DNA from 4 places in the Rhodococcus sp. NPDC058532 genome. Region 3 is predicted to be linked to each of the others. Evidence: riboswitches for the same ligand, from Rfam matches in the RefSeq annotation. Region 3 holds a riboswitch; each other region holds the start of a gene.
What was found. A riboswitch is a leader RNA that binds a small molecule or an ion and turns the genes downstream of it on or off. The one in region 3 is predicted to bind cobalamin.
Positions count from the first base shown of each region.

Region 1: linked by a shared signal. The riboswitch ahead of ACFWQG_RS06120 (VWA domain-containing protein) and the one ahead of ACFWQG_RS00410 (ABC transporter substrate-binding protein) in region 3 are both predicted to bind cobalamin.
Region 2: linked by a shared signal. The riboswitch ahead of ACFWQG_RS10005 (CbtB domain-containing protein) and the one ahead of ACFWQG_RS00410 (ABC transporter substrate-binding protein) in region 3 are both predicted to bind cobalamin.
Region 4: linked by a shared signal. The riboswitch ahead of ACFWQG_RS03620 (ABC transporter substrate-binding protein) and the one ahead of ACFWQG_RS00410 (ABC transporter substrate-binding protein) in region 3 are both predicted to bind cobalamin.

Region 1 covers NZ_JBHXNU010000003.1:332,249-339,781, reverse strand. Annotated here, with positions in the region: gene ACFWQG_RS06135 (cobalamin biosynthesis protein) at 1-352, opposite strand, end outside; gene ACFWQG_RS06130 (cobyrinate a,c-diamide synthase) at 345-1,736, opposite strand; gene cobO (cob(I)yrinic acid a,c-diamide adenosyltransferase) at 1,730-2,344, opposite strand; gene ACFWQG_RS06120 (VWA domain-containing protein) at 2,390-4,327, opposite strand; adenosylcobalamin (AdoCbl) riboswitch at 4,336-4,496, opposite strand; gene mqo (malate dehydrogenase (quinone)) at 4,567-6,105, opposite strand; gene ACFWQG_RS06110 (alpha/beta hydrolase) at 6,226-7,236, shown strand; gene mtr (mycothione reductase) at 7,233-7,533, shown strand, end outside.
Region 2 covers NZ_JBHXNU010000006.1:179,062-186,594, forward strand. Annotated here, with positions in the region: gene ACFWQG_RS09985 (alpha/beta fold hydrolase) at 1-538, opposite strand, end outside; gene ACFWQG_RS09990 (MFS transporter) at 588-2,054, opposite strand; gene ACFWQG_RS09995 (MarR family winged helix-turn-helix transcriptional regulator) at 2,155-2,547, shown strand; gene ACFWQG_RS10000 (antibiotic biosynthesis monooxygenase family protein) at 2,588-2,899, shown strand; cobalamin riboswitch at 3,047-3,182, shown strand; gene ACFWQG_RS10005 (CbtB domain-containing protein) at 3,211-3,405, shown strand; gene ACFWQG_RS10010 (CbtA family protein) at 3,396-4,187, shown strand; gene ACFWQG_RS10015 (DsbA family oxidoreductase) at 4,275-5,012, opposite strand; gene ACFWQG_RS10020 (hypothetical protein) at 5,082-5,261, opposite strand; gene ACFWQG_RS10025 (OsmC family protein) at 5,475-5,909, opposite strand; gene ACFWQG_RS10030 (MFS transporter) at 5,968-7,533, opposite strand, start outside.
Region 3 covers NZ_JBHXNU010000001.1:84,876-92,408, forward strand. Annotated here, with positions in the region: gene prpB (methylisocitrate lyase) at 1-895, shown strand, start outside; gene ACFWQG_RS00400 (bifunctional 2-methylcitrate synthase/citrate synthase) at 892-2,013, shown strand; gene ACFWQG_RS00405 (hypothetical protein) at 2,025-2,318, shown strand; cobalamin riboswitch at 2,352-2,544, shown strand; gene ACFWQG_RS00410 (ABC transporter substrate-binding protein) at 2,571-4,157, shown strand; gene ACFWQG_RS00415 (ABC transporter permease) at 4,154-5,113, shown strand; gene ACFWQG_RS00420 (ABC transporter permease) at 5,329-5,946, shown strand; gene ACFWQG_RS00425 (ABC transporter ATP-binding protein) at 5,943-7,409, shown strand; gene ACFWQG_RS00430 (LLM class flavin-dependent oxidoreductase) at 7,323-7,533, opposite strand, start outside.
Region 4 covers NZ_JBHXNU010000002.1:191,822-199,354, forward strand. Annotated here, with positions in the region: gene ACFWQG_RS03560 (GH1 family beta-glucosidase) at 1-751, shown strand, start outside; gene ACFWQG_RS03565 (RDD family protein) at 819-1,280, opposite strand; gene ACFWQG_RS03570 (hypothetical protein) at 1,277-2,065, opposite strand; tRNA gene ACFWQG_RS03575 (tRNA-Val) at 2,214-2,288, opposite strand; tRNA gene ACFWQG_RS03580 (tRNA-Cys) at 2,307-2,377, opposite strand; tRNA gene ACFWQG_RS03585 (tRNA-Gly) at 2,400-2,472, opposite strand; tRNA gene ACFWQG_RS03590 (tRNA-Val) at 2,683-2,757, opposite strand; tRNA gene ACFWQG_RS03595 (tRNA-Cys) at 2,780-2,850, opposite strand; tRNA gene ACFWQG_RS03600 (tRNA-Gly) at 2,874-2,946, opposite strand; tRNA gene ACFWQG_RS03605 (tRNA-Val) at 3,280-3,351, shown strand; gene ACFWQG_RS03610 (DNA-deoxyinosine glycosylase) at 3,413-3,916, shown strand; gene ACFWQG_RS03615 (TIGR02611 family protein) at 3,993-4,370, shown strand; cobalamin riboswitch at 4,379-4,502, shown strand; gene ACFWQG_RS03620 (ABC transporter substrate-binding protein) at 4,605-5,612, shown strand; gene ACFWQG_RS03625 (FecCD family ABC transporter permease) at 5,609-6,700, shown strand; gene ACFWQG_RS03630 (ABC transporter ATP-binding protein) at 6,697-7,500, shown strand; gene ACFWQG_RS03635 (hypothetical protein) at 7,497-7,533, shown strand, end outside.

The DNA of each region.
Region 1 (7,533 bases), on a different contig from region 3:
GGGCGAGCGCGACGATGACGCCATCGCGGGCACGCTTGCGCACCAGCAGGTCCCCGCCGCCCGACCCGAGGATCGCGGCGGCCTCCGCGACACTCGCCGTCCCGACCGCCGCGGCGACCCGCGCCGACGGGCTCGGCACGGTCACCGCGGACAGTTCGGCCGCCGTGAACCCGAGCACCGGGACACCCAGTTCGGCGGCGGCCGTCACCACGGACGGGTCGGCGGCCTTCCGGTCGAGCGTCGCCACCGCCCGCAGTGCGGTCCGGTCGTCGACGATCGAGACGATCGCCTCCAGCACCGCGTCGGGCCGCACCCCGGACCGAAGTCCGACGCCGACCACCAGGTCAACCATGTCGGGCACCGAACTCGCTTGCCGCATGGACGAATCGACGGATCGCGTCCGGGTTCCCGGCCGGATGCGTGTGCAGGTAGGACGCGTGCACTCCCCCGCCAACGAAGCCCTCCCGGGACGCGGCCCCGCTCGCGTGCCAGCCCCACGCGGGCGCCCAGCCGTCGGCGGACTGCGCGGCGAGCGCGGTCCGGTGGAACTCGTGGCCGACCACCCGTTCCCCGGCCGCGAACAGCACGGACGGGGCGAGCGCCACCGCCTCCCGGTAACCGAGGGTGAGCGTCGAACCGAAGGTGGCGTCGACATCGATCACCCGACACATCGGATGCCCGTCGAGGGCGCGGGTCAGGTACAGCAGTCCGGCGCATTCGGCGTGGATCGGCATGCCGCGGCGCGCCCGCTCCCGCACCGAGGTCAGCAACGCGGTGTTCGCGGCCAACGCCGCCGCGTGCTCCTCCGGAAACCCGCCGGGCAGCACCAGCGCGGCGGCACCGTCGGGGAGGTCGTCGGTGGCCGGGTCGAACAGCTGCACCCGCGCTCCTGCCGCCTCGAGCAGTTCCCGGTGCTCGGCGTACCCGAACGTGAAGGCCGCACCGCCAGCGACCGCGACGACCGGGGCACCCGCGACCGCAGGGCCGACCGCGACGACCGGGTCCCACGCCAGCGCAGTCACCGTCGACGATGCCAGTGCCCGCACCGCGTCCAGGTCGACGTGCCTGGCGATCAGGTCGGTCATCGCGCCCACCGCGGCGGTGGCGGCGCCGCCGTGCTCGACGGCGGTCACCAGACCCAGGTGCCGGGACGGCACCGCCAGCTCGGCCAGGCGCGGCACCACACCGAGGACCGGGATCCCGACCCGCTCGCAGGCCTGGCGCAGCACCTGCTCGTGCCGGGCGCTGCCGACCCGGTTCAGGATCACCCCGCCGATCCGGACGTTCCGGTCGAAGGTCGCGAAGCCGTGCAGCACCGCGGCGAGGGACTGACTGTGGCCGCGGGCGTCGACGACGAGCACCACGGGCGCGCCGAGCAGCCCCGCCACCTGCGCGGTGGAGCCCTCGGCCGCCCCGTCCGGCGCGGGGTCCGCGATCTTGCCGTCGAACAGCCCCATCACGCCCTCGACGACGGCGATGTCGCAACCCGCGCTGCCGTGCCGGTACAGCGGGCCGATCCGGTCCGCACCGACCAGCACCGGATCCAGGTTGCGCCCGACCCGGCCCGCCGCGAGGCCGTGATAGCCGGGGTCGATGTAGTCCGGGCCCACCTTAAACGGGGCGACCCGGTCCCCCGCAGCGCGCAGCGCACCGATGAGTCCCGTTGCGACGGTGGTCTTTCCGCTGCCCGATGCGGGTGCGGCGATCACCACCGCCGGGACGGCGCGATCTACCACTCGATGCCCCGTTGCCCCTTGCGGCCCGCGTCCATCGGGTGCTTGACCTTCGTCATCTCGGTGACCAGGTCGGCGGCGTCGAGCAGCGCCTGCGGGGCGTCCCGGCCGGTGATCACCACGTGCTGCTGGCCGGGACGGCGCACCAGGACGTCGACGACCTCGTCGACGTCGACCCAACCCCACTTGAGCGGGTAGGTGAACTCGTCGAGGACGTAGAACCGGTGTTCCTCGCGTTCGATCCGCCGGGCCACCTCCCGCCAGCCGTCGAGCGCGACCCGGGCGTGGTCCTCGTCGTCGCCCTTCTTCCTGGTCCACGACCAGCCGTCGCCCATCTTGTGCCAGGACACCCGGCCGCCTGCCCCGGTGGACTCGTGCAGGTCGCCGAGCGCCCGGAACGCGGCCTCCTCCCCGACCTTCCACTTGGCGGACTTGACGAACTGGAAGACCCCGATGTCGAAGCCCTGGTTCCAGGCGCGCAGCGCCATCCCGAACGCGGCGGTGGACTTGCCCTTACCGGGCCCGGTGTGCACGGCCAGGACGGGGGCGTTGCGACGCTGCCTGGTGGTCAGCCCGTCGTCGGGAACGTTGTCGGGGACACCCTTGGGCATGCGAATTCTCCTCGTCGGGTTGGGGGTTGGGCAGGGGACGGTCGGTCAGGCGGCCGCGCGGACGACGCCGGCGACCTGCTCCGCGGACAGTTCGGAGAGCCGGACGCAGGCCCCCCGCAGCGCGGTCGCGAGTTCCGCGGCCAACCCCAGCCGGACCATCCCGGTCTCGCAGTCGACGACGACGGCGGCGGCGGCCGTGTCGGCGAGCAGACCCGCCGCGACCTTCGCCCGGTGCACCGGGTCGGTGCCGCCGGTGGCGCGGCCGTCGGTGAGGGCGACGACCATCGCACGCCGGTGCGGATCCCGCAGCCGTTCCCGCAGCACCACCTCGCGGGCCGTGAGGAACCCTTGCGCGAGTGGGGTTCTCCCACCGGTGCGCAGCGACGCCAGCCTGCGGACCGCGATGTCCACGGAGGAGGTCGGCGGCAGCGCCACCTCGGCGGACGCGCCGCGGACCGTGACGACCGCGACCTTGTCCCTCCGCTGGTAGGCGTCGCGGAGCAGCGACACCACGGCACCGGTGACGGCGGACAACCGGTCCCTGGCCGCCATCGACCCGGACGCGTCGACGACGAACACGATCAGGTTGCCCTCGCGCCCCTCCCTCAACGCGCCCCGAATGTCTCCGGGCGCCAACAGCATCCGGCCGTCGGTGCGCCCACGCGTGGACTGGTGCTCGGCGGCGGCGAACAGGGTGGCGACCAGGTGCAGGCCGCGACCGGGGTCGGTGGTCGCGCGCACGGTCCGCCCGCGTACGGACCGGGACCGGGACCGCCTGCCCGGCGCGCCCTCGCCGACGCCGGGGACGGTCAGCAGCCGGGTGCGGAACTGGCCGGTCGGCGCGCCGACCGGGCGTTCCGGCGGCGCGCCGGGGCCGGTCGATTCTGGTTCCTCGGCCTGCGCCGCACCATCCGGGGCGGGGGCGTCGGGTGCGGGGCCACCGGCGTCCGGGGCGGGGGCGCCGCCACCGGGACCGTCCGGCTCGGGGTCGGGCTCGGGGTCATGCTCGGGCTCGGGCTCGGAGTGACTGCGGGCCTGCTCGTCGGCGTCCCGCATCGCCTCGTCCAGCTGCTGCTGGTCCAGGCCCGGTTCGTCGAACGGGTCGCGGCGGCGGCGGTGCGGCAGGGTCAGCTCGGCCGCGACCCGCACGTCCGGCTCGGCGACCTCGGTCGCACCGCGCCATGCCGCGTGCGCGGTCGCGGTGCGGGCCAGGACCAGGTCGGCGCGCATTCCATCCACGTCGAAGGAGGCGCACAGCGCGGCGATCCGGCGCAGCTCGGTGTCGGGCAGGCCGACCGCGGGCAGCGCGGCCCGCGCGGCGGCGATCCTGGCGGCGGTGTCGGCGTCGGCGCCCGCGTAGCCGGCCGCGAATCCGGTGGGGTCGGCCTCGAAGTCGAGGCGGCGGCGGATCACCTGCATGCGGACGTCGACGTCTCGGGACGCGGCGACGTCGACGGCGAGGCCGAACCGGTCGAGCAGCTGCGGACGCAGCTCGCCCTCCTCCGGGTTCATTGTTCCGACGAGGACGAACTTGGCGGGATGGGAGTGCGAGACACCGTCGCGTTCGACGTGGACGCGGCCCATGGCTGCGGCGTCGAGCAGCACGTCGACGAGGTGGTCGTGCAGCAGGTTCACCTCGTCGACGTAGAGCACACCGTCGTGGGCGGCGGCCAGCAGGCCGGGTTGGAAGGCACGCTCGCCGTCCCGGAGCACCTTCTCCAGGTCGAGGGAGCCGATCACCCGGTCCTCGGTGGCGCCGACCGGCAGTTCCACCAGGCGGGCCGGGTCGCCGCCCGCCGTCGGGGGCAGCAGCGCGGCGAGCGCGCGGACCACCGTCGACTTCGCGGTGCCCTTCTCGCCGCGCACCAGCACTCCGCCGATGCCGGGATGCACGGCGCACAGGGTCAGCGCCAGCCGCAGCTGGTCCTGCCCGACGATGGCACTGAACGGAAAACCGGGGTCTGCCGAATCCTGTTGCGTCACGGCGCCACTCTCCTCACTCCCCGGTCTCCGCGCCGGGGGTCGGACGAAAAGTTCCGCCGCCGCGGCAATCTGACTTCGGAACCGATCGTGGCTCGGTGTCCGTCACAGTGGCGGGACCGCGCCTGACTTCCACAGGACTTCCCCGCGACGGGAAACATGATGTTCGCCGCGAACTCTATCCGGTGCAACGACACCGGCCGCCACCTGGGCAGGTGACGGCCGGTGAACGGGTGGACGGATCAGGCGGATGCGGCGGCCGGGACCTCGACGGGGGCCTCGAGCTCGAGCGCCCGGTTGCTCCAGTCCCACACCTCACGGAACAGCGACTCGTTGTCGGACAGCTTCAGACCCAGCGACGGGACCATCTGCTTGAGCTGCGGCTCCCATGCGCTCCACCGGTCCCCGAAGCACCGCTGCAGGACGTCGAGCATCGCGGGGACCGCGGTGGACGCGCCGGGCGAGGCGCCGAGCAGACCCGCGATGGTGCCGTCCGCGGCGTTGATGACGGCGGTGCCGAACTCGAGCACGCCCCCGCCGCCCTTCTTGCGGATCACCTGCACCCGCTGACCCGCGGTGATCAGTTCCCAGTCGCCGCCGGTCGCGCGCGGCACGAACTCGCGCAGCGTCTCGATCCGGTCGTCGGCCGACTGCAGGAGCTCACCGATGAGGTACTTCGTCAGGCCGAGTTCGGTGACGCCGACACCGAGCATCGACATCAGGTTGTTCGGCTTGATGGATCCGGGCAGGTCGGTGACCTTGCCGTTCTTGAGGAACTTCGGCGACCAGCCGGCGTACGGGCCGAACAGCAGGCCCTTCTTGCCGCCGATGACGCGGGTGTCGAGGTGCGGCACCGACATCGGGGGCGCGCCGACCGCGGCCTTGCCGTAGACCTTGGCGTTGTGCTGCTCGATCAGATCCGGGTTGGTGCAGCGCAGGAACTCGCCGGAGACCGGGAAGCCACCGAAGCCCTTGGCCTCGGCGATGCCCGACTTCTGCAGCAGGTGCAGCGCACCGCCGCCCGCGCCGACGAAGACGAACTTCGCGTTCACGGTCTTCTTGTCGCCGGTGCGCTGGTTGACGACCTTCAGGGTCCAGCTGCCGTCGGACTGCTTGGTGATGTTGCGGACGTCGTGGCCGAAGTGGACGGTGCCGCCGGTGGCGCCGATGTTGCCCAGCAGCTGCTTGGTCAGGGCGCCGAAGTCGACGTCGGTGCCGCCGTCGGTCCAGTTCAACGCGACCGGATCGGAGAAGTCACGACCGGTGGCCATCAGCGGCAGGCGCTTGGCGAACTCGTCGGGGCGCTCGGTGTATTCCATCCCCGCGAACAGCGGGTGGCCGGCGAGGGCGTCGTAGCGGGCCCGCAGGTACTTCACGTTCTCCGCCCCGTGCACGAAGCTCACGTGCGGGATCGGGTTGACGAATTCCTTCGGCTCGGTGAGGATGCCGTTCTCGATCGCGTAGGCCCAGAACTGCCGCGACACCTGGAACTGCTCGTTGACGTTGACGGCCTTGGTGATGTCCACCGAGCCGTCCTTGGTCGCAGGCGTGTAGTTGAGCTCACACAGCGCCGAGTGTCCGGTGCCTGCGTTGTTCCAGGGGTCGCTGCTCTCGGCGGCGGCGGCGTCGAGACGCTCGAACACGCTGATCGACCAGTCCGGCTGCAGCTGCCGGAGCAGGGCACCGAGCGTGGCACTCATGATGCCCGCACCCACGAGAACTACATCGGTCTTGTGTACCGCGGTGTTGTCTGACACTGGAAAATCGACTTCCTTGTCCATTGGCAGCGGCAGTCACGCCGACTGCACGCGGAGTAGGTTACCCGCGCGTATGAGCGGGGTTGACCTCGCCTCAATTGTGCTCCCCCGAGTTCACATTAACGCCCACTACGATTGTGATCTGTGACCACCTGGGTGCGGGACCTCCTTGGCGAGGGCTACGAACAGACGACCTTGCCGCTCGGCACGGATCCCGACGGGGAGGGCGAGGTGGTCGCGACCCTCGTCCGATACCGGCCCGACGGGGCGACACCCCGCCGCCGCGCGGTGCTCTACCTGCACGGATTCACCGACTACTTCTTCCAGACCCACATCGCCGAGCACTTCCACGGGCGGGGATACGACTTCTTCGCGCTGGACCTGCGCAAGTGTGGCCGTTCGCGGCGGCCGGGCCAGACCCCGCACTTCGTGACGGATCTCGCACTGTACGACGCCGAACTGGAGTGGGCGCTTGCGACGGTCCGCGACCAGGTGCAGGGCGGTGCGGTGCTGCTCACCGCCCACTCCACGGGGGGCCTGATCCTGCCGATGTGGCTGGACCGGCTCAATGCCCGGCCGGGGGGCAGCGCGGCCGCCGGGGTCGCCGGGGCGATCCTCAACAGCCCGTGGTTCGACCTGCAGGGCCCGTCGTACGTGCGCAACGTCGGGACGGTCGCGATCCGGACCGTCGGCCGACTCCGGGACAAGCTCGAACTCAAGCAGCCGCCGATGGACGTGTACGGCCGCACCCTGCACCGCAGCCAACGCGGCGAATGGGACTACGACCTCGAATGGAAGCCGCTGCGCGGGTACGGGGTGACCTTCGGGTGGCTGCGCGCCGTCCGCCGCGCGCAGGCGCGGCTGCATCGGGGCCTCGACATCGGGGTGCCGTCGCTGATCCTGCGCTCGAAGGTGACGCACTACTCGATGCGGTACACGGAGAAGTCGGAGGCCGCGGATCTGGTGCTCGACGTCAAGCAGATCGCGCGCTGGGCGGGCTGCCTGGGCGACCGCACCACCATCGTTCCGATCGAAGGTGCCCGGCACGACGTGTTCCTGTCCCGCGAGGTGCCCCGCAAACAGGCGTTCGACGAGGTCGATCAGTGGCTGGACTGGTTGGAGCGGCAGGGCGCGACGGAAGGGCGGCCCTCGTGACCCACTTCGATCTGGCGATCATCGGATCCGGTTCCGGCAACACCATTCTCGACGACCGGTTCGCCGACATGACCGTCGCGATCTGCGAGGGCGGCACGTTCGGAGGCACCTGCCTGAACGTGGGCTGCATCCCGACGAAGATGTTCGTCTACGCCGCCGAGGTCGCGCGCACCATCCGGGACTCGTCCCGCTACGGCGTCGACGCGCGGGTGGAAAAGGTGCGGTGGAACGACATCGTGGAACGGGTGTTCGGCCGCATCGACCCGATCTCGGAGGGCGGCGAACGGTATCGGCGGG
Region 2 (7,533 bases), on a different contig from region 3:
CCCAGAAGTCGCGGGTACCCCACTCCTCCGAGATGTCGCGCCACACCGGCACCTCACCGTGCAGGTGAAATCCGTCCTCCCGGCGCTCGAACGAATCCATGAAGTACTGCGCGGCAACGGGTCCGAAGAAGTCGACCATGTGCTGCTCGTCGCGGAACGGCGTCGGCCAGGCACCGATCATTGCCGCCCAGTCCGCTGCGGTACGGCCACGGAAGTCCGGCGCCATGTCCTCGACAACCAGGGCGCGCACCCGGTCGGGGTTGGCGGCGGCGAAGCACCAGCCGTGCAGCCCGCCCATCGAGTGGCCGATCACGGTGATCTGCTCCTCGAGCGGCGCGAGCGCGGCGGTGAGGTCGTCGACGAACGCCTCGGTGGTCAACCGTGGGGGTGCCGGTCGGCCGTGGCCCGCCGCGTCGAAGGTGTACACGTGCCCGTGCTCGCGCAGCCACGGCACGTGTCGGCGCCAGGTGCGGGCACTGCCCATCAGCCCGTGGAGCAACAGAATCGGTCGGCCCGTCCCACCCTCGTCATGCAGCACGGCACCGAGGCTAGCCCGGTACCGTGCCGCAGTTGCGCAGTCTCCCGGATCAGTCCCGCCGGGGGGCGGGAACCGCGGTGTACCGACGGCGCCGGATCAGCGGCGCGGCGGTGATCGCGAGGCCGACCAGCGCCACCCCGGTCACCAGGACGAGGCCTGGACGGAACTGCGCGAAGCCCGCGCCCGCCGCCTCGGCGGTGTGCGAGCCTGCCGTGACCAGCGCCGTGGTCAATGCCAGCACGAGGGCGGCCCCGACCTGGGCGGAGGTCTGCACCAGCCCCGACGCCAGCCCCTGCTCCGCGTCGTCCACCCCGGCGGTGGCCTGCGCCATGATCGAGGTGAAGCCGAGCGCGAACCCGACGCCGAGCAGGATCGCCGCGGGCAGGATGGCCACCACGTACGACGGCTGATCGTTGCCGACGAACAGGAACCACAGGTAGCCGAGGCTGAGCGAGGCAAGCGCCGCCAGGATCATCGGCGAGGTGCCGAACCGGTCGATCGGCCGTCCGACGAACGGCGAGGCAACGGCGACGATCAATCCGGTCGGGAGCAGCGCCAGCGCCATCTTCAACGGCGACCAGCCGAGGACCGACTGCAGGAAAATCGTCATCATGAACTGGAAGCTCAGGTAGGAACCGAACAGCGCAACGATGCTGAGATTGGCGCGCACGATGGTGCCGACCCGAAGGATGCTCAGCCGCACCAGCGGGTGCGCCGCCCGGTTCTCGACCAGGAAGAACGACGCGAGCAGGACGGCGGCGAGCGCGAACGATCCAAGGGTGAGCGGATCCGCCCAGCCCCGCGACGGGGCGGAGACGACGGTGTAAACGGCCAGCATCATGCCCGCGACGAGGGTGATCGCCCCACCGAGGTCGTGACCACCGCTGTCGGCGGGCCGGTCCCGCGGGATCAGCACCCACGCCGCCGCGAGGGCCGCGGCCGCGAACGGCACCGGCATGAGGAATGTCCAGCGCCAGCCCGCGCTGGTGAGCAGCCCCCCGAGGATCAGGCCGGACGAGTAGCCGCTGGCACCGAACACCGAGAAGATCGATAGCGCCCGGTTGCGGGCAGGCCCCTCCCTGAAGGTGGTGGTCAGGATGGACATCGCGGTCGGGGCGGTGAACGCCGCGGCGAGGCCCTTCACGAAGCGCGTGACGATGAGCAGGGTTCCGTTGTCGACGAGGCCGCCGATCAACGAGGCGACCGCGAAGACGGCCAGTGCGGCGAGGAAGACCCGGCGACGGCCGAGCAGGTCGGCGGTGCGCCCACCGAGCAGCAGCAGGCCGCCGAAGCCGAGCACATAGCCGTTGATGATCCACTGCAGGGAGGTCGTGTCGAGGCCGAGTTCGGTGCCGATGGACGGGAGCGCGACGCCGACCATCGAGACGTCGAGTCCGTCCAGGAACATCACGACGCAGAGCACCGCGAGGATCCCCCACAGCCGGCCGGTCCAACCCTGCTGCGGGACTGAGGAATCCGATGTCGTTGGGTTCGGGGCGGTTTCGGTGAAAGTCACGCCAGCCAGACTAGATGCATGTGCAATCAATGCACAAGCATAAATTCTCTTTGCATTTATTTTCCTTGCACTGATCTGTGGGCCGCACTATGATGCGGCCATGACCTCAGAAGCGGAGCTGCGCGAGAGTTGGCGCGCCCTGCTCAGCCGGTACAACGGCATCGCGTGCGAGCTCGACCGGCGGATGCAGAGCGCACACGGGCTGAGCATGAGCGACTTCGAGACGCTGGACCGGCTGGTGTCGGTCACCTGCAGGCATCCCCGCATGCAGGAACTGGCCGCCGACATGTACCTCAGCCCGAGCGCGCTCTCCCGCAGCGTTGCCCGCCTCGAGAAGGCGGGCCTGGTGGCGCGATCACTGTGCGAATCGGACCGTCGCGGCGTCTTCGTCGACGTGACCGACACCGGACGCGCGGTGCACGCCGATGCGGGCAGGACCCAGATGGCCGTGCTGACCGAGCATCTCGGCGACGGCGCCGCCACCGCCGAGTGAGGTCGCGGTCTTCGCAGGAATCGGGAGTACCCTCTCGGCCATGGCAGTGGTGAAGATCAACGCAATCGAGGTGCCCGAGGGCGCCGGTCCCGAACTCGAGAAGCGCTTCGCGCAGCGCGCCGGAACCGTTGAGAACTCCCCCGGGTTTCTCGGCTTCCAGTTGCTGCGCCCGACCGGTGGGGAGACCCGCTACTTCGTGGTGACGCAATGGGAATCGGAGGACGCCTTCGCCGCGTGGCGGGACGGCGACGCCCGCGCCGCGCACGCGGGTGAGGCGAAGAAGCCGGTCGCGACCGGCGCCTCGCTGCTCGAGTTCGAGGTCGTGCTCGACGTCGCGGCGAAGCAGGGCTGACCACAACGGTCCTGCGCGTGCCTGCCCGGTATTTTGCGCGGCAGGCACGCGGTGGTCGCAGCCACGATCGGCGACATCCTGACCGGATTCGCCCGCGGCACGGCCGGTTCCGTACCGCGGGCGGGGGATTCGTCCCAATTGACACGGCGGGCGCCTCGGTGCGACAGTGCGCCAGTAATAGCGATGTCGGACGGGAATTCCGGTGCAACTCCGGAGCGGTCGCGCCACTGTGATCGAGGCACTGCCTCGACAGCCAGACCCCGCCGCCATCGCATGGACTTTGCGGGACGCGTTTATCCCAGGAGGAACCTATGGCTGTCGTTCACACCCCCAGCACGTCGACCGAATCGGTCGGTGTCGCGTTGATCATCGCGGGTGTCGTCCTGCTCGCGATGCTGACCCTGTACCTGGTCGGGTTCGACCAGGGCGCGGTCTCGCGCACCGGCATGTACATGCACGAACTGATGCATGACGGTCGCCACCTGCTGGGCCTGCCGTGCCACTGACCGAGAACTTCACGAAACTCCTCATCCGCGGCCTGCTCGCGGGCCTCGTCGCGGGCCTGCTTGCCGGCGCCGTCGCCTTCGTGATCGGCGAACCGCACATCGATGCGGCCATCGCGATCGAGGAGTCCGCCGCCCCGGCGGAGGACCACGCAGCCGACGCGGGCGCGCACGGCGGGGCGACAGCCGAGGAGGGGCACTCGCACGGGGAGGATGCCCTGGTCAGCCGCGACGGCCAGCGCATCGGCCTGTTTCTCGCGACCACGCTCGCCGGCCTCGCGCTCGGCGCGATCTTCGCCGTCGTCGCGCATTACGCGCGGCGGGTCACCGCCATGTCCGGTCCGGCGCTCGCACTGGCGTTGGCCGGGGCCGGTTGGTTGGCGATCGAGGCGGTGCCGTTCTTCAAGTACCCGGCGAACCCGCCCGCGGTCGGCGACCCCGACACGATCAATCAGCGCACCTGGCTGTGGCTGGCGACGGTGGTCCTCGGACTGGTTGCGGTCGGTGTCGCCGCGTACGTGGCCCGGCTCGTCGCGTCGACCGGTTACCTGTCCGTGCAGGTCGGGGCGCCGTCCCTGGCCTTCCTCGCGATCGTCGCGGTCGGCTATGTGCTGATGCCGGGGGTCAACGAGGTCGGGGAGGACTTCCCGGCAACCCTGCTGTGGGAGTTCCGGGTCTCGTCGCTGGCGATCCAGGCAACGCTGTGGCTGGCACTCGGCCTCGGTTTCGCGTTTCTCACCGAGCGCGCCGGGCGTGCGCAGCGCGCGCCCGCCGTCGCCAGCTAGCCCGACCCCCGGTACCCAACGTTCCCTAATGTCACATTCGGTCACCTCACGATCCCGAATGTGACATTAGGGAACCCGCGGGTGGGGTCAGACGGCGCAGGAGCCGTCGGTGCAGGAGCCGTCGGCGTCCGACGCGCCTGCGAGGGTGACGATCGGGTTGGCGTCGGCGTACGCCCGCTCCAGCAACTGGGTGAACACCTCGACGGGCTGCGCACCCGAGACGCCGATTGCACGGTTGGCGACGAAGAACGGGACCCCGGTGACGCCGAGCGCGCGGGCCTGCTCAACGTCGTCTCGGACACGATCCGCCTCGGCGTCGGCGTCCAGTGCCGCCCGCGCGGCGCCCGCGTCGAGTCCGACCTCGGCGGCGATCGCAACCAGTTCGTCCCGGTCGTCGACGACCCGGCCCTGCTCGAAATGGGCGCGGAACAGCGCGGACATCAGGTCCTCGCCACGCTCCCCTGCCCAGTGAATCAGCCGGTGCGCGTCGACGGTGTTGGCGGCGATGACGGTGTCGAAGTCCATGACCAGGCCGTCCGCGGCCGCGGTGCTCGCGACGTGCGCGAACATCTGCTTCACCTGGGCGGCGGGCATGCCCTTCATCTCGACGAGGGCGTCGACCTCGGGGCGCCGCAGACCGACCGGGGTGTCCGGGGACAGCAGGTACGACCGCCACACCACCTGCACCCGGTCGCGGTGCGGGAACAGCGCAAGCGCGGTATCGAAGCGCTTCTTGCCGATGTAGCACCACGGGCAGGCGATGTCGGACCACACCTCCAGCACGACGGTGGTGGCTGCGGACTGGTCAACGGGTTCGGGAGTCACGAATGGTTGAAACGTCCACCATCGACATCTTGTTCCTGCACGCGCCCCGAACCGGGCTTGACCATCGGCCTACTCCGCGGCGGGGCAGTCCTTCACTGCCTTCACGTTTCCGTCGATGTTGCAGCTGCCGCCGAGATTGGTGGCAACGGCCGGGGCGGCAACGACGCCGACCGGGAGAGCGGTCAAGACGCCGACCAGGGCGATCTTGGCGGCGAGACGGCGAGCGGGAGCCTTGGCGGAGTTCGTCACGGGGAGTGATCCTCAGTTCGTCGGCACAAGTGCTACCCACGGCATCGACCATTGGACCTTCGGATGCCATTCACCCTGTGCCAGGTACTTCCAGGGAGATTCCGATATTTCAAACGGAATTCCGCGCTTCACGGTGTATTCACCTGTCAGTGCGGCGGAATCCAGGATAACCGAGAATTCGCCGGGTGACGAGGGTCAATCTTTTGTACGGAATCAAACGAGGGCGGCGTCCAATGTGATGTCGACGCCGGTCAGTGCCTTGCTGACCGGGCATGATTCCTTCGCCGCCTGCGCAACCGACGCGAAGCCGTCGGCATCGAGTCCGTCGACCTCGGCGCGCACGGTGATCGCGATTCCGGTCAGCTTGAATCCGGGATCGTCGGGGCCGAGGCCCACCACCGCGGTCACCTCGAGGCTCTGCGGCACCCCGCCCACCTCCCCGATCAGCGCTGACAACTGCATCGCGTAGCAGGCCGAATGGGCGGCCGCGATCAATTCCTCCGGACTGGTCGCGCCGTTCGCGGCGTCGGCGGCCCGGGTGGGGAAGGAGACGTCGAATGTCGCCAGGCCCGAACTGGTCAGTTCCGTCTGACCGGACCCATCCTGGAGAGTGCCGTTCCATGCGGTGCGTGCGGTACGAGTGGGCATGCGTCCCAGTCTCCCCCCTCCCCGCCGCCCTGTCGTGCCGGACGACGGACGGGTCCGGTCACCGCCCGGACCGCGCCATCGGCTCGGTCGCATCCTCGGCGCGGTACCGCTCGAGGAGCGCCAGCTCCGCGTCTCGCTTCGGGTACATCAGGAACACCAGCGCCGCGCCGAGCAGCACGATTCCGATTGCCGCCGCGTACGCGCGACCGTCACCGGCAAGGAACGCCGCTCGTGCGGCGGCAAGGATCGATTCCGAGTACTGCGGGTAGCGCTCGGCGATGTTCACGGCGCCGGCGAACGACTTCTCCAGCGCGGCCTGCGTCTGCTCGCTCACCGCCGATGCCTGTGGGGTGGCCGCGATCGTGGCCGCGAACGATGCCGAGTATCCGGCCGTCAGTAAGGACCCGAGAACGGACTGCACGATCGCTCCGCCAAGGTCACGCTGGAGATCGGCCGTGCCCGAGGCCATTCCGGCCCGGAACACCGGAACCGACCCGGTCAGCGAATGCGAGGCCGGGGTGCCCGCCAGCCCGACACCCGCGCCGAGCAGCATGAAGCCGAGCGCGATCCGCCAATAGTGCGCCGTCTCGTCCCACATCAGCCAGGCCACCAGCAGTCCAGCGACGATCGCGACATACCCGGCAAGCAGGGTGAAACGCGACCCGTGCGACTCGACGAGCCGCGCCGATCGGGGGGCCACCAGAACCATCACCAGCGCGGCGGGCAGGGCCGCCGAGCCCGCCGCGAGGGTCGAGTAACCGAGCACGTTCTGCAGGTACTGCTGGCTGATGTACATCGTCCCCATCAACGCTCCGAACACGATAATTCCCGCGACCGCAGCGACCCAGAAGATCCGGCGTCGAGCAATGTGTAAGTCGTACAAGGGATTCCGAGCCCGTTCCTGCCGGATCACGAACGCGATGCCCGCGGCGAGCGCGATCCCCAACGCGGAGATCGCGGTCACCGCCATCCCGTCGACGGGTGCGAAGTTGATCCCGAGGACCAGCGCCGCGACCAGGACCACCGACACCAGGCCCCCGAGGTGGTCGACCGGATCGGTGGACTCGTTGACGTGACTCGGCACAACCAGCACCGTCATCGCCAACGCCACCAGCGCGAGCGGGATCGTCACCAGGAACACCGACCCCCAGTCGAATCGCTCGAGCAGCGCACCCGCGACCAGCGGACCGAGCGCGGTGAGCCCACCCCCGATCGACGACCACAGGGCGATCGCCCGGGTCCGCGCCTGCCCCGACCACAACGCGGTGATCAACGCCAGCGTCGTCGGATACGCCAGACCCGCGCAGACGCCGCCTGCCACGCGCGCCGCGAACAGCACCTCCGGGTTCGGCGCGTACCCGGCCAGCAGCGACACCGGTACCGACAGCGTCATCCCGAGAATCAGCATCAGCTTCCGGCCGTAGCGGTCGCCGACCGCACCGAGATAGAGCACCGACGCGGCGAGTCCCACCGAGTAGCCGACGGCGATCAGATTCAACTCGGTCTGACTCGCGTCGAAGGCCCGCCCGATGTCCGGCAACGCCACGTTCGCGACCGCCAGGTTCAGATTCGCCACCGCAGCAACGAGAATCAGCCCCGTCAGCACGAGCAGGGCGCGCGCGGG
Region 3 (7,533 bases):
GGCCGCGTCGGCCGCGGACAAGCGGATCGCCCTTCGCGCCGGGCTGACCGGCGGGACCATCCAGCGCCTGCCCGGTGCGATCAACCCGTTGACGGCCAAGCTGATCCAGCAGATCGGGTTTGACGGCGTCTACGTCTCAGGCGGTGCCTTCTCCGCCGCGCTCGGGCTGCCCGACATCGGCCTGACCACGCTCACCGAGGTCGTGGCGCACAGTCAGCAGATCGCCGGTGTCACCGACCTGCCGGTGCTCATCGACGCCGACACCGGCTTCGGCGAGCCGATGTCCGCCGCGCGCACGGTCCTGGCCGCCGAGGACGCGGGCATCGCTGGCCTGCACCTCGAGGACCAGGTCAACCCGAAACGGTGCGGTCACCTCGACGGCAAGGCGATCGTGTCGACCGACGAGATGGTGCGGCGCCTGCGGGCCGCCGTCACCGCCCGGCGCGATCCGAACTTCGTCGTCTGCGCCCGCACCGACGCTGCGGGCATCGAGGGTCTGGATGCCGCCATCGAGCGTGCGAAGGCATACGCCGATGCCGGTGCCGACCTGATCTTCACCGAGGCCCTGCGCACCGAGGCCGACTTCGAGGCGTTCCGCGGTGCAGTGGACGTTCCGCTACTGGCCAATATGACCGAGTTCGGAAAGTCGAAACTTGTTCCGGCGCAGATATTGCAGGACATCGGCTACAACGCCGTGATCTACCCGGTCACCACTCTGCGTCTCGCGATGGGAGCGATCGAGGCCGGGCTGCGCGAGATCCATGCGAGCGGTACGCAGGAGGGTCTCGTCGATCAGATGCAGACCCGCTCCCGACTGTATGAGCTGCTCGAGTACGAGCGCTACAACGAATTCGATTCCGGAGTCTTCAACTTCACGCTCGGAGGGAACCAATGACGAAGGCAGTCCCGACGATCCACAAGGGGCTCGCCGGTGTCGTGGTCGACACCACCGCGATCTCGAAGGTCGTTCCCGAGACCAATTCGCTGACCTACCGGGGATATGCGGTGCAGGACCTGGCCGTGAATTGCACCTTCGAGCAGGTTGCCTACCTCCTGTGGAACGGCGAACTGCCCACCGACGCCCAACTGGGGCTGTTCTGTCAGCGTGAGCGGGCCAGTCGGCGCGCCGATCGTTCCCTACTCTCGCTCGTGGCGAGAATGCCGGATAACTGTCATCCGATGGACGTGGTCCGCACCGCGATCAGCTGGCTCGGCGCCGAGGACCCGGAGGAGGCGGACAACTCTCCGAAGGCCAATCGGGAGAAGGCGCTTCGCATGATGGCTGTGCTGCCCACGATCGTGGCGGCCGATCACCGTCGTCGCCACGGCCTGGACCCGATCGCCCCGCACAGTCATCTCGGGTTCGCCGAGAACTTCCTGAACATGTGTTTCGGTGAGATTCCGGACCGGGAGATCGTGCACGCCTTCGAGGTGTCGCTGATTCTGTACGCGGAGCACAGTTTCAATGCCTCGACGTTCGCGGCGCGCGTCGTCACCTCCACACTGTCGGACATCTACAGTGCCGTGACCGCCGCGATCGGCACCCTCAAGGGTCCGTTGCACGGCGGCGCGAACGAGGCGGTCATGCACGCCATGCTTGAGATCGGTGAGCCGGAACATGCCGAGGCCTGGATGCGCGGCAAGTTGTCCCGCAAGGAAAAGGTGATGGGCTTCGGCCACCGGGTCTACAAGAACGGCGACTCGCGCGTACCTGCGATGCGTACGGCGTTCCTCGACGTCGCCGCGAAAACGGATGGCGGCGCCTGGGTTCGCATGTACGACATCCTCGAGCGCACCATGAGTGATGCCACCGGGATTAAACCGAATCTCGACTTCCCCGCAGGTCCGACCTACTACCTGATGGGCTTCGACATCGAGGTCTTCACCCCGATCTTCGTGATGAGCCGGATCACCGGGTGGACCGCGCACATCATCGAGCAAAGCGAGTCCAACGCGCTAATCCGACCGCTCAGCGAGTACACCGGCGTGGCACAGCGTGCGGTGGGAGCCTGAGCACCGGTTCGGTGGCGCGGGTCCCTGCCCTCGCGGCGGACTACGTCGATGCACACCTGTGGACGCGATCGGCGTTGACCCTGCGGGACCGCAGGCGGCTGATGTCCTTCGCGGTGTCGCGGTCGGCGCCGAGTCCCGCGGTCGCACATCTGGTCCTGCATGTCTTCCGGTGCACTGACGTGTGCCGCCCGTGGCACGAGTTCGTCGGACTCACCACCGACGAACTCGCCGCCATCCTCCGGGACACGGTGATCGCCCGCGACCACCTCGTCCGGGTCTCCGCACGGCACGAGTGTCTCGGCTGAACCTGCCCGAACGGCAGCGCAGGTCGGCGACACCGCCGCCCGAGTTGTCGGCTTTCGTCTTGTACTGTTCGACCCGACGCAGGGAACACCGGTGCGAATCCGGGGCTGTCCCGCAACTGTCACCGAGGAGCGAACCCCCACGCTCGGCCACGACCGCATGGTTGGAAGGCCGGGGGCGAGTGCTGATCCGGGAGCCAGGACACCTGAGTCGGGGGCCGGACACACGAAGGCCAGAACACCACGAGGATGGACATGAACAACTCGATATTCACCACCCGCCCGGGGTGGCGGGCCGCGCTGCGTGCGGGAGCACTCGCCGTCACCGTGGTCGCCGTCGCCGCGGGCTGCTCGTCCGGATCGGGCGCGTCCGACGGCGTCGCGGACGACCACCTGACGATCTACAACTCCTACAAGATCGCGGGACTCGATCCCGCAGCCACCGGGACGAACTGGCTCTTCGACTGGGGCGTCGCCGAGAACCTGCTCCAGGTCGACGAGGACGGCGCGATCTCGCCGTGGCTCGCGGAGAGCGTCGAACGCCGCGACGACCTGACCTGGGTGATCGAGCTCCGTGAGGGCCAGACCTTCCAGAACGGCAAGCCCGTCACCCCCGATGCGGTTGCCGCGGCCCTGACCCGGCAGATCGAGAAGTCCACGGCCGCGCAGGTCTACCTCGCGCCCGGCACCCGGGCCGTCGTCGAGGGCGGTGCCGTCGTCCTGCGCACCCCGAGCCCGAACGCGATGGTGCCCGCCGGTCTCGCCGCCCGCGACAACTCGCTGCAGATCTACGACGTCGAGGCCGTCGAAGCCGCGGCCGGGGACTCTGCGAAGATCGTCGGCAGTGGCGCCTACACCGGCCCGTACGCCATCACCGAATGGACCCCCACGGATCTCGAACTTGCCCGCTACGACGGGTACTGGCAGGGGATGCCCGCACTCACCGGGATCAGCGTGGACGTCGTCCCGGACGAGCAGGCCCGCATCGCTGGCGTCGAGAGCGGCGAGGCGGACATGGCGTTCTACCCGTCGACCGGCGCCCGACTCGCGCTCGACGGTCGCACCGACGTGGCGGTCAAGAACTCCCCGATGGCGTTGCAGTCCCTCCTCGTCGAGATGAACCTCAAGGAGGGCATCTTCACCGACACCGACGTCCGGAAGGCCTTCACCCTCGCCATCGACTACCAGGGCATCGCCGACAACATCGGCAACGGCTCCTTCGCCGCCGCAGGGGGGCTGTACCCCGACGTGATGCCGTACGCGGTGGACAACCAGAAGCTCGACCTGGACGAGGCGAACTCCCTCCTCGACGCTGCAGGCTGGGTGTCGGGCGCCGACGGTGTCCGTACCAGAGACGGGCAGCGTCTCACCGTTCGGTTCGTCACGCAGGCGCAGGGACCCGAGACCACCGACGTGGCGATCGGCATCCAGGAGCAGGTTGCTAAGGCCGGCTTCGACCTGCAGATCGACGTCGCCGAAGACTCCGCTGCGGTCAAGGAGAACCCGGCAGGTTGGGAATCGTCGGCTGCGCTGAGCGGATCGTTGTCCGGGACGGCCGATCCCGTGCAGCCGTACCTGGTGCGGTGGACCACCGGCGGATCGTCGAATGCGCAGGGCATTTCCAACCCGGAGCTCGACGCGATCGGAGACACGCTCCGCCACACCTTCGACGAGGGTGCACGCGACGAGTTGCTCGAACGCGCCCAACAGATCTTGGTCGTCGATCAGGCCTACGTTGTCGCGGGAACCTTCAAGTACTTCACGGTCGTGACCTCGGACGAATGGTCCGACTACGAGGTGTCGAACGTCCGCAGGCACATTCGGTACGACACCGGGGCGTGAGGGCGGCAGTGGGGCCGTCGCTGGGCCGCCTAGTCCAGGCCGTGGTCACCGCCTGGGGAGCGAGCGTCCTGATCTGGGCGCTCCTGCCCCTGGCACCCGGCGACCCGGCTCGATTGACGCTGGGCGCCCAGGGCATCCCCGAGCCGACCGATGTTCAGATGGCGGAGGTGCGTGCGCAACTGGGGCTGGGCCTTCCTCTGCCGCAGCAGTATCTGCGCTGGCTCGGGGGAGTGCTGCGCTTCGACCTCGGATCGTCGTACGTGACCGGTCGGCCCGTGACGACGGAGTTCGCCGAACGGCTTGGGCCGACCCTTCGGCTCGCGCTCACTGCCGTCCTTCTCGCGGTCGTACTGTCCTTGGTGCTCGGGTTGGTCGCCGCCCGCTATCGCGACCGGTGGCCGGACGCGGGCGCGCGCGCAATCGCGCTCGTGTCCGCGTCGGTGCCGGGATTCGTCGTCGGGCTCGTGCTGATCCAGGTCGTCGTGATCGAACTGGGAATCGGCAGGGTGGTGCTCGACGGGTCATGGTCGGCGGTTGCGTTGCCCGCGATCTGCCTGGCGTTCGGCCTCTTCGATGTGTGGTCGCGGCTCCTGCGAGCGAATCTCGTCGACGCCATGCGTGGTTCCGTCGTCGAGGTGGCCCGCAGTCGGGGTGCAACACCTCGCCGGGCCCTGCTGCGTCATGCTTTGCCGCACAGCCTTCCGCCGTACCTGCACGCCGTCGCGGTCGGGGTGGGAGCCGTCCTCGGCGGTGCTGCGATCATCGAAACGGTGTTCACCTGGCCAGGAATCGGGGCGTACGTCGTGTCGTCGGTCGCCACCCGGGACATGCCGGTCATCCAGGCGTTCGCCCTGCTGGCGACGTTGACATATGTTGCCGTCAACCTGGCCGCGGACAGCCTCGCGGCAGCACTCGATCCGCGGCTTCGTCGACGGTCGCGAGGTGTGCCGTGTTGATACGGAGCAGGTCCGTTCGACCCGCAGGCCGGGATTGGTCGTTCCGGGCAGGGGTCGGCCTCGCGGTCGTGGTGGTGTTGGCGGCGCTCCTTGGTCCGCACCTGATCGGCACAGACCCGAACGCACCGGACTACACGGCGAAGTTGCGGCCCCCCGGCACGGCGCATCCGTTGGGAACCGACCAGTTCGGGCGCGATCAGGCAGCGAGGGTAGTGGTGGGTCTGCGCCGATCCCTGTTCTCCGCGCTCGTGGTTCTCGCCGGATCCATGACGGTGAGCATCCTCGTCGGAGTGATCGCCGGGCTTTCGCCTCGGTGGCTCGACTCCGTCCTTGGCCGAGTCATCGATGTGCTCCTTGCCATCCCGAGCCTGGTCCTTGCCCTCGCGATCGTCGGGCTCCTCGGGCCGGGCTATCTGAACCTGCTGCTCGCGTTGATCGTGTCGTCGTGGGCCGCGGACGCCCGACTCGCGCGGTCGCTCACGCTGGACCTGGCGCACCGCCCGTACGTGACCGCAGCACGCCTGTCGGGCATCGGCACGGCGGAGATCGCGTTCCGGCACATCGTTCCCGCGGTCATGCCGCGACTGTTCGTCGTCGCGACACTGCGGCTCGGCGGGATCGTGGTCGCGCTCGCCGGTCTCTCCTTCCTCGGACTGGGTGTCCAGCAACCCGATGCCGAGTTGGGTGCCATGCTCGGCGACGCCCGAAAGTTCCTGACCGCGGCGCCCTGGCTGCTCATCGTCCCCGCCACTGCGATCCTCGCAATGACGACCGCCGCCAACCTGATCGCGGACGGTCTGCATCGCCGGGGATCGGTAAGGGGACGAGCATGACGACGGACCTGGCAACGACATCGTCCCCGGAACCGTCCTCGCCGGATGGCGCCGTCGACGGCCACGAGCCGATGATCCCTGCCCTCGCCGTGACCGGGCTGTCGGTGAGCTATGCAGACGGCCGCATGGCCCTGCGAGACATCTCGATTTCGGTGGCGCGCGGGGAGACGGTCGCGGTCATCGGTGAAAGTGGATGCGGGAAGAGCACCCTGATCAAGGCCGTGCTTGGCCTGCTCCCTGCCGACGCCCGAGTGCGCGGATCGGTGATGGTCGAGGGCTGCGACTCGGTTGGTGCGACGGAGGACGGCCTGCGCGAACTCAGGGGCAGCCGGGTCGGGTACGTGTCGCAGGATGCCTACGGTGGCCTTGACCCCCTGATGCGAATCGGGGCGAACGTCGAGGAGGCGTGGCGTGCGAAACGTCGTCCGGTCCCGTCCGGTGCGGCGGCGACCCGGTTACGCGACCTCGGGGTTTCGGACAGTGAACGGCGGATCCGAGAGTGGCCGCACATGTGGTCGGGCGGCATGCAGCAACGCGCAGGCATTGCGGCCGCGACCGCCCTGGATCCAGTGCTGGTGGTTGCGGACGAACCCACCTCTGCTCTCGATCCGGCAACCGCGAACGCGGTGTTGGATACCCTGGTTGAGCGCACCGAGAGCCTGCTGATCGTCAGTCACGACCTGGCGCTGGTTGGCAGACACGCGGACCGCGTCTACGTGCTCCGAAACGGCACGCTGGTCGAGGAGGGTTCCGCCGCACAGGTTTTCGCCGAGCCAGAGGACGCGTACACCTGGAGCCTGATTGACGCGCTTGACCCCGTTGGCGTGGAATCGACACTCGACGATTCCACGATCGTGCTCGAGGTCGAGGAGGTTCGGCATCAGTACAAAGGACGGCAGGTGTTGGCGCCCACCAGCTTCCGGCTCCATCGAGGTGAGATCGTCGGCATCCGTGGACCCTCCGGGTCGGGCAAGAGCACCCTGCTGCGCCTGCTGGCCGGTCTGGAACCGGTGCGGGGCGGAACGGTGCGGTGGTCGGGGAAGGCGGCGCCCGAACCACGGTCGGTGCAGATGGTGTTCCAGGACGCGGTGGGGAGCCTCGACCCTCGATGGCCGATCTGGAAATCGGTGGTCGAGCCGGTGCGGATGCGCGGACGCGCCGCACGGACGGCGGCGGCCGCCGCGCTCGCCGAACTCGGCCTCTCGGACGTCCCGATGACGGCCCGCCCGTCCGAGCTGTCGGGAGGGCAGTGCCAGCGGGTCGCGCTGGCCCGCGCGCTGGTCGCGAGGTCGCCCCTGCTGCTGGCGGACGAACCGACGGCTGCCCTCGACCCGACGGTCGCAAGGCGGGTCCTCGGGTCGATACGGGAGCTGGCGTCAGCCGGCGCGGCGGTCGTGGTGGTCAGCCACGACGACCGAGTTCTCGGGCAGCTCTGCGACCGGGTGCTCACCCTCGGTGAGTAGGGGACGCAACCGCTGGGCGATCCCCATCAGGATCGGGGTCCACTGGGACAGGGTGAGCCGGACCGGCTGGACGTTGCAGAGCAGGTCGGTGGCGAACGGGAGCCCGGGGTCGAGCCGAAGCTCG
Region 4 (7,533 bases), on a different contig from region 3:
CTGCACCAACATCGGCATCGCCTCCAACCACGCCCCCGTGCACGCCGCGAGCGACGACCCGGCCGACGTCGAGGCAGCCGACATCTACGACCACATCGTCAACTGGACGTTCGCCGACCCCGTCCTGCGCGGTGCCTACCCGGCGCCGGAACTCGCCGCCATCCTCCAGGGGCCGATCGGCGATGACCTGAAAACCATTGCGCAGCCGCTGGACTGGTTCGGCATCAACTACTACGAGCCGACGGTGATCGGTGCCCCGATCAGCGGCGAGGGCAGCAGCGGGGTGCTCGAGGTCGACCTGCCGCCCGGCATGCCGTTCCGCCCCGTCGCGATCGAGGGCTATCCGCGGACCGACTTCGGCTGGCCGATCGTGCCCGACGGGCTGCGGGAGATCGTGCAGACCTTCGGCGACCGCTACGGCGACGCGCTGCCCCCGATCTACATCACCGAGTCCGGCGCCTCCTTCCACGACGCCGACCCGGACGGGGAGGGCCGCGTCCGTGACACCCGACGGATCGACTACCACCGCGACCACCTGCACGCCCTGCGCGCGGCGCTCGACGCGGGCGTCGACGTCCGCGGCTACTTCGTGTGGTCGATCCTGGACAACTTCGAGTGGGCCGCCGGATACCGCGAGCGGTTCGGCCTGGTCCACGTCGACTACAACACCCTCACCCGCACACCCAAGGACTCCTACCATTGGTACCGGAACCTGATCCGCGCCAACCGCCCGGCGGGCGTCACGCCATGACCCAGTAGCCCGGTGTCAGGCCGTGACGGTGCGGTCCCGCGTCAGGCCGTGACGGTGCAGTCCCGCGTCAGGCCGTGACGGTGTCCAGGTCCTGCCGCCAGTCGTACACGACCACGGTGCGCAGCACGATGTCCTGAATCGACCGGCGCCGCGGGTCGACGACCACCCAGACCAGCCCGATCGGGAAGAAGACGCACGCCAGCGCCCGCAGCAGTGCGGTCGCCCAACGGACCCGCCGGTGCCAGCGCGTGGTGACCCGCAGCCCCATCGCTAGCGACCCGACGGTGCGCCCGGTCGTCGCCCAGCACCCGGTCAGGTACACCACCGACGTGCCGAGCCATGCCGTCACCGACATCAGCAGTTCGGGTGCGGGAAAGCTGAACGCCTGCGGCGAGAGGAGCAGTCGGACGAAGACCAGCGCGAGGTAGCCGAGGCCGAGCAGCGTCAGCACGACACCGAGGTCGACCGCCGCGGCGAGGCCCCGGGTGACGATCCCGGCCGGTCGGCGTTCCGGAACGGCGGGCGTCACCGGCCGGCCCCCTCGCCGGTCCTCGGGTACCCGTGATCGTGCCGGTCGCGGCCGAACAGGCGGCCGACGAAACCGGCGACCGCGTCGTCGGCCTGCATGCCCTGGCTGCGGACCCCGCGCACCGCCTCCTCGGACAGCGACCCGGTCGAGTCGCGGATGATCTGCGGCAGGTCGACGCCGTCGATGATGCGGTTCGCGAGCCCGATCAGGTCGAGGCGGGCGATGATCGCATCGATGTCGATGCGGGCGGCGACGGCGTCCACATCGATGCCCGCCGCGAGCACGTCGAGATCGAGGGTGGCGGCAATCGCGTCGAGATCGATCCGGCGCACCTGGCGTTCGAGGTCCACCGTGTCGACGATCGCGTCGAGGTCGATCCGGCGCACGATGGCAGCCACGTCCACCCGCGCGGCGATCCGGTCGACGTCGATGCCCGCGGCGATCAGGTCGAGGTCGACGTGCTCACGCACGATCCGGGTCAGGTCGACCTCGAGCAACGCGGCGGCCACCACCTCGCGGACGGCGCCGCGCAGCACCGATCGGCCCAGCTCCGTTGCGGCACCGAGTGCCGCGGCGCCGCGCTCGGCCGCCGTCGACGCCAGCGCGTCGAGGGACCGGCCAACGCCGGGGACGACGCGGGCCGCGCCGAGGACGCCGCGCGTGGACCACCGCAGCAGGTCGACCGCGCCCGCGGCGGCACCGACCGCCATCAGCATCGGGTCGGTCCGGCGCGGGGACCCGGCAGGCGGAACTCCCGGCGGCGGCGCATCGGCGGCGATGACCATGGCGGCGTCCTCTCGATGCGGCGATTGTCTGCACCAGTACATACCCGATCGGGCGGCAGGTCCGCAGATCGGCGCACCGGGACGCCGAGCAGGACCGACGACACCACGAAGGGCCCCCGGCATGCCGGGGGCCCTTCGTGTCGAACTATGGTGCGCGATACTGGGATTGAACCAGTGACCTCTTCCGTGTCAGGGAAGCGCTCTCCCGCTGAGCTAATCGCGCGGGTTTCACCTTCGTGCGAGGTGGAGACGGGAATCGAACCCGTGTGCACGGCTTTGCAGGCCGTTGCCTCACCACTCGGCCACTCCACCGCGGGGGTTGATCACCCTCTCGAGCGGATGACGGGATTCGAACCCGCGACCCTCACCTTGGCAAGGTGATGCGCTACCAGCTGCGCTACATCCGCATTGCAATCTCGGGGGCGTTGCTTCCTCCGGGCTGCGAGAAGGAACAGTAGCCCATGGAGCGCGCAGACCACAATTCGGCTGGTCAGGATGTATTTCCGGGGATTCTGTCGGCGCGCGTGCCTGGCCGCGAGGCGGGCAGAGCGCCGCTCGCGCCGGAACGGGGGAATGAAAAAAGGACCCCGGAAATCCGGGGTCCTTTCGTCGAACTATGGTGCGCGATACTGGGATTGAACCAGTGACCTCTTCCGTGTCAGGGAAGCGCTCTCCCGCTGAGCTAATCGCGCGCGTCTATCGGTCGTGCATGAGAGGTGGAGACGGGAATCGAACCCGTGTGCACGGCTTTGCAGGCCGTTGCCTCACCACTCGGCCACTCCACCGCAAGGTTGAGTCCAACCTCTCGAGCGGATGACGGGATTCGAACCCGCGACCCTCACCTTGGCAAGGTGATGCGCTACCAGCTGCGCTACATCCGCATTGCAATCCCGGGGGCGTTGCTGCCTCCGTGCTGCGAGATGAAACATTAGCCCACGGGGTCGGGGCCGACAAATCGCCTGGTCAACTCCGGTGAATGCAAACAACAGCGGTGCAATTCACCTGCCAGTGGGCGAGGGGCCGGGCCCTTCCGTCCCGGATCGAGGTGGCGGGCGGGCGGATGCGGAACCCGCGGGCGAGGTGTCCCCGGCCGGGAGGGGGTCGGGAACGTCCTCGTGCGGGCGTGCAGCCGTGTGACCTGCCGGTTTTCCAACCATCACTGGACCGTGCTAGTTTTCTCCTCGTTCGGCCGCCGGAGTTGATCTCCGCGGCACGGTCCCGTGGCTCAGTGGGAGAGCGTCCGCTTCACACGCGGAAGGTCGCTGGTTCGATCCCAGCCGGGACCACAGCAGAAAAGGCGGTTGCGAGGGTTCTCGCGGCCGCCTTTTTGCTGTCTAATGGTTCGCCATGACGTTGGTTCACGGGTTCCCCGCCGTTGTCGACGACAGTTCCCACACCCTAATTCTCGGGTCCATGCCCGGCGCGCCGTCCCTCGTTGCAGGCAGGTACTACGCCAATCCCCGCAACAGCTTCTGGCCGATCATGGGCGAACTGTTCGGCGCGGGACCCGACCAGCCCTACCCGCACCGGCTGCGGACCCTGCAGGACAACGGCGTCGCGTTGTGGGACGTGCTGAAGGCGTGCCGCAGGACGGGCAGCGCGGACGCCGACATCGAGGTCCGCTCCGAGGTTCCGAACGACTTCGCCGCCCTCTATTCGCGGCACACCGCGATCGAGCGGGTGTTCTTCAACGGCGCCCGGGCGGAGATGGCCTACCGCCGGTCGGTGGTTGCGGCGGGTGCGCACCCCGCCGGCGTGACCCTCGCCCGGTTGCCGTCCACCAGCCCCGCGAACGCCGCGACGCCGGCCCTGGCGAAGGTCGACGCGTGGCGGGCCCTGCTGGAGCGGTGACGACCCGCGGCCGTGCTGCGGGTCGCTCGGTACCGTTGACCGGGTGACGGCACAGGCGCGCAGCGAGAACCGGTGGATGCGGGCACGACGGCGGATCGCCGCGAACCCGGTCCTGAACCTGAGCTACCGGATCGCGGTCGGTGTCGTCGGGACGCTCGTTCTCGCGGTCGGCATCATCGCGATCCCGTATCCGGGGCCGGGCTGGCTGATCGTGTTCGCGGGGCTGGGGATTCTCGGCTCGGAGTTCACCTGGGCGTACCGCCTGCTCCGGTTCGCGAAGGGCAAGTACGACGAGTTCATGGAGTGGTTCGGCAGGCAGTCCCCGGTGGTGAAGATCCTGGCGGGGCTCGGGACCGCGCTGGTCGTGGTCGCGACGCTGTGGGTGCTCGGCGCGATCGACATGGCGGGCGGGTGGATCGGGATCGAGCACCCCTTGCTCGAGTCCCCGCTCTGACAGTGCATACTGCCCGCAGCACTACAGGCGTTCGCGCAGGGGAAGTCCGGTCGAAGTCCGGCGCTGGCCCGCAACGGTAGGCCGCTCTCGCAGCGGTGAGCCCGATTACCTGCCGATCGTCGTGCGACTCCCCATCGTCGTGGTCCACGAGCGGAAGTCCGGTCAGTGCGCCGGCGGATCGGCCGGTGCCGTGTCGGATGCTGCGCTGGTGGACCCCCGAACCCCGAGGTCCCCGTGAACATTCACCACAAGCGACGCGGCATCGCTTCTCTCGCACTCGTCGCCACCCTCGCGCTGACCGGCTGCTCCCGGGACGCAGGCGCCGCCGAACACGCGGCGGCGCAGCCGTTCCCCACGCCCGTCACCGTCACCAACTGCGAGCGCACCACCACCTTCGACGCGCCACCGCAGCGGATCATCCCGATGAACGCCCACGTCACCGAGGTGCTGATCCTGATGGGCGTCGCCGACCGGATCGTCGGCATGGGCTACGGGGAAACCCCGAACCCGATGCCGGAGGTCGCCGACCGGTTCCGCGCCATCCCGAGCCTGGCCCGGCAGTACCCGACCGCCGAGCAGATCCGTGACCTCGAACCGGATCTGGTCGTCGGCGGGATGCGCAGCGCCTTCGACGCGAAGGAGGGCCGGGACCGCGACCTGCTCGAGGCGGCGGGCATCGACACCTTCCTGTTTTCCGAGTACTGCGGGCAGGGTTTCCCGTCGATCGGGCTGCTGGAGAAGGACTTCGCCGATCTCGGTGCCCTGCTCGGTGTCCCGGAGGCGGCCGCGACGCTGACCGCCGAGATCACCCAGCCGCTCGCCGAGATGCGCGAGCGGCTCACCGCGGCTGGCGCGGCGCCGGTGCCGACCTTCTTCTACGACGGCGGCGAGAACGAGCCGCTGACCATCGGCGGGGTCGGGATCGGCAATCTGATCGCCGAGTACGCGGGCGCACGCAACATCACTGCCGACGGTGTGAAGCCATACACCACGACCACCTGGGAGACGGTCGGCGAACGCGCGCCGGAGGCGATCGTCGTCCTCGACTACGGCAATGCGCCGGTCGAGCAGAAGCTGGCCTACCTGCGCGGGCACCCGATCATGTCGGCGACCCCCGCGGTCCGCGAGGACCGGATCGTCGTGCTGCCGTTGGGCAACTTCTTCGAGGGCCCGCGGATGGTCGACGCGGTGCGCGAGCTCGCCGGGCGGCTGCATCCGACCGTGCCGGGGGTGACCGGATGACGGTCGTCGCGGCGCCCGCCGCGTCGACCCCTGCCGCGGACGCCCCGGAAGCGGCCCGTCGGATCGCAACGCCCGCACTGATTCTCGGCCTCCTCGTCGCGTTACCGGTGGCGATCGCGCTCGCGGTGTCGTTCGGTTCGGTGCGGATCCCGGTCGGCGACGTGTGGGCGATCGTCGGCCACCGGATCAGCGGGGGAGCCTTCGACCCGTGGTGGTCGCAGGCCAGGGAACGGATCGTCCTCGACTCCCGCCTGCCCCGCGCCCTGACCGCGGCCGCGGTCGGTGCCGCGCTCGCGCTCGGCGGCGCGCTCGCGCAGGCCGTCACCCGCAACCCCCTCGCCGACCCGTACCTGCTCGGGGTGTCCTCCGGCGCGGGTTTCGGGGTCGTGCTGGTCACCGTGCTCGGCGTGGGCACCGGCCTGCTCGGGGTGTTCACGGTGCCCGCGGCCGCGTTCCTCGGCGCGCTGGTGCCGCTGGTCGCGGCCCTCGCGATCGGCGGCAGGCACCACAACGTGACCGGCGTGGTGCTGGTCGGCGTCGCGATGGCCCAGGTGTTCACCGCGCTGACGATGTTCGTGCTGCTGGTGATCGCGGACGAGCACCAGCTGTCGACGGTGCTGCGCTGGCTTGCTGGCGGATTCGGTGATGCCCGCTGGTCCACCGCGGTGTGGCCCGCGGTCGCGCTCGCCGTCATCGGCGCCGCCGCGCTGGCGTCGGCGCGCTGGCTCGACCTGCTGCACGCCGGCGACGACGGGGCAGCCGCGCTCGGCATGAACGTGCGCCGCTTCCGGGTGCTCGTCCTGCTGGGTGTCTCGGTACTCGCGGCGGCCGCCGTGTCCGTCGCGGGCGGCATCGGGTTCATCGGACTGCTGATCCCGCACGTGGCGGGCTTCCTGGTCGGGCTCGGCGCGATGCGGCTGCTTCCGGTGGCCGCGCTGCTCGGCGCGGTGGCGCTGGTGCTCGCGGACCTCGCCGCCCGCGCGGTCAGTGCGAGCACCGAGCTGCCGGTCGGTGTCGTCACCGCCCTGGTCGGTGCGCCGGTGTTCGTGGTGATGCTGTACCGCCAGTTTCGGCGGGAGGACGCATGAGCGCCGCGGTGGCCATCCACGAACTGCGCGCCGAGCTCGGCGGCCGCGAGGTGCTGGCCGGGGTGGACCTGCAGGTCGCCCCGGGGCAGGTGCTGGCGCTCGTCGGCCCGAACGGCAGCGGCAAGACCACGGTGCTGCGCTGCTGCTACCGGGCGATGCGGCCGAGCGCGGGCCTGATCGCGGTCGGGGGCAGGGACTCCGCGACGATCGGGCGGCGGGAGCTGGCGAGGGAACTCGCCGCGAGCACCCAGGAACCGCCGAGCGCGCCGGGGCTGACGGTGCGGGAATCGGTCCGGCTCGGCCGCGCCGCGCACCTGGGCTGGCTCGAACGCGCCAGCGGGCGGGACACGGCCGTCGTGGACGACGCGCTCGCCCAGGTCGGGTTGACCGCGCACGCCGACCGGGACGTGCGGGCGCTGTCCGGTGGGGAACGGCAGCGGGTCTCGATCGCCCGCGCCCTCGCCCAGCGGCCGCGGGTGCTGCTGCTGGACGAGCCGACCAACCACCTGGACCTGCGGCACCAGCTGACCGTCATGCGGCTGCTGCGGCGGCTGGCCGATGAGGGCCTCGCCGTGGTGGTGACGCTGCACGATCTGCGGCTCGCCGTCGAGTACTGCGACCGGATCGCGGTCCTGCACGACGGCGCGGTGGTCGGGGCCGGTGACCCCGCCCTGGTACTCGACGGGCCGCTGCTTGCCGATGTCTTCGGGATACTCGGATCCGTGCATACCGACCCGGCGACCGGGGCCCGGTCGCTGTCGGTGACCGGGCTGGCCGAGGAGGAGGTGGAGGCGCGATGAGGGCGACGCTGCTCACCGACGCGGACTGGCTCG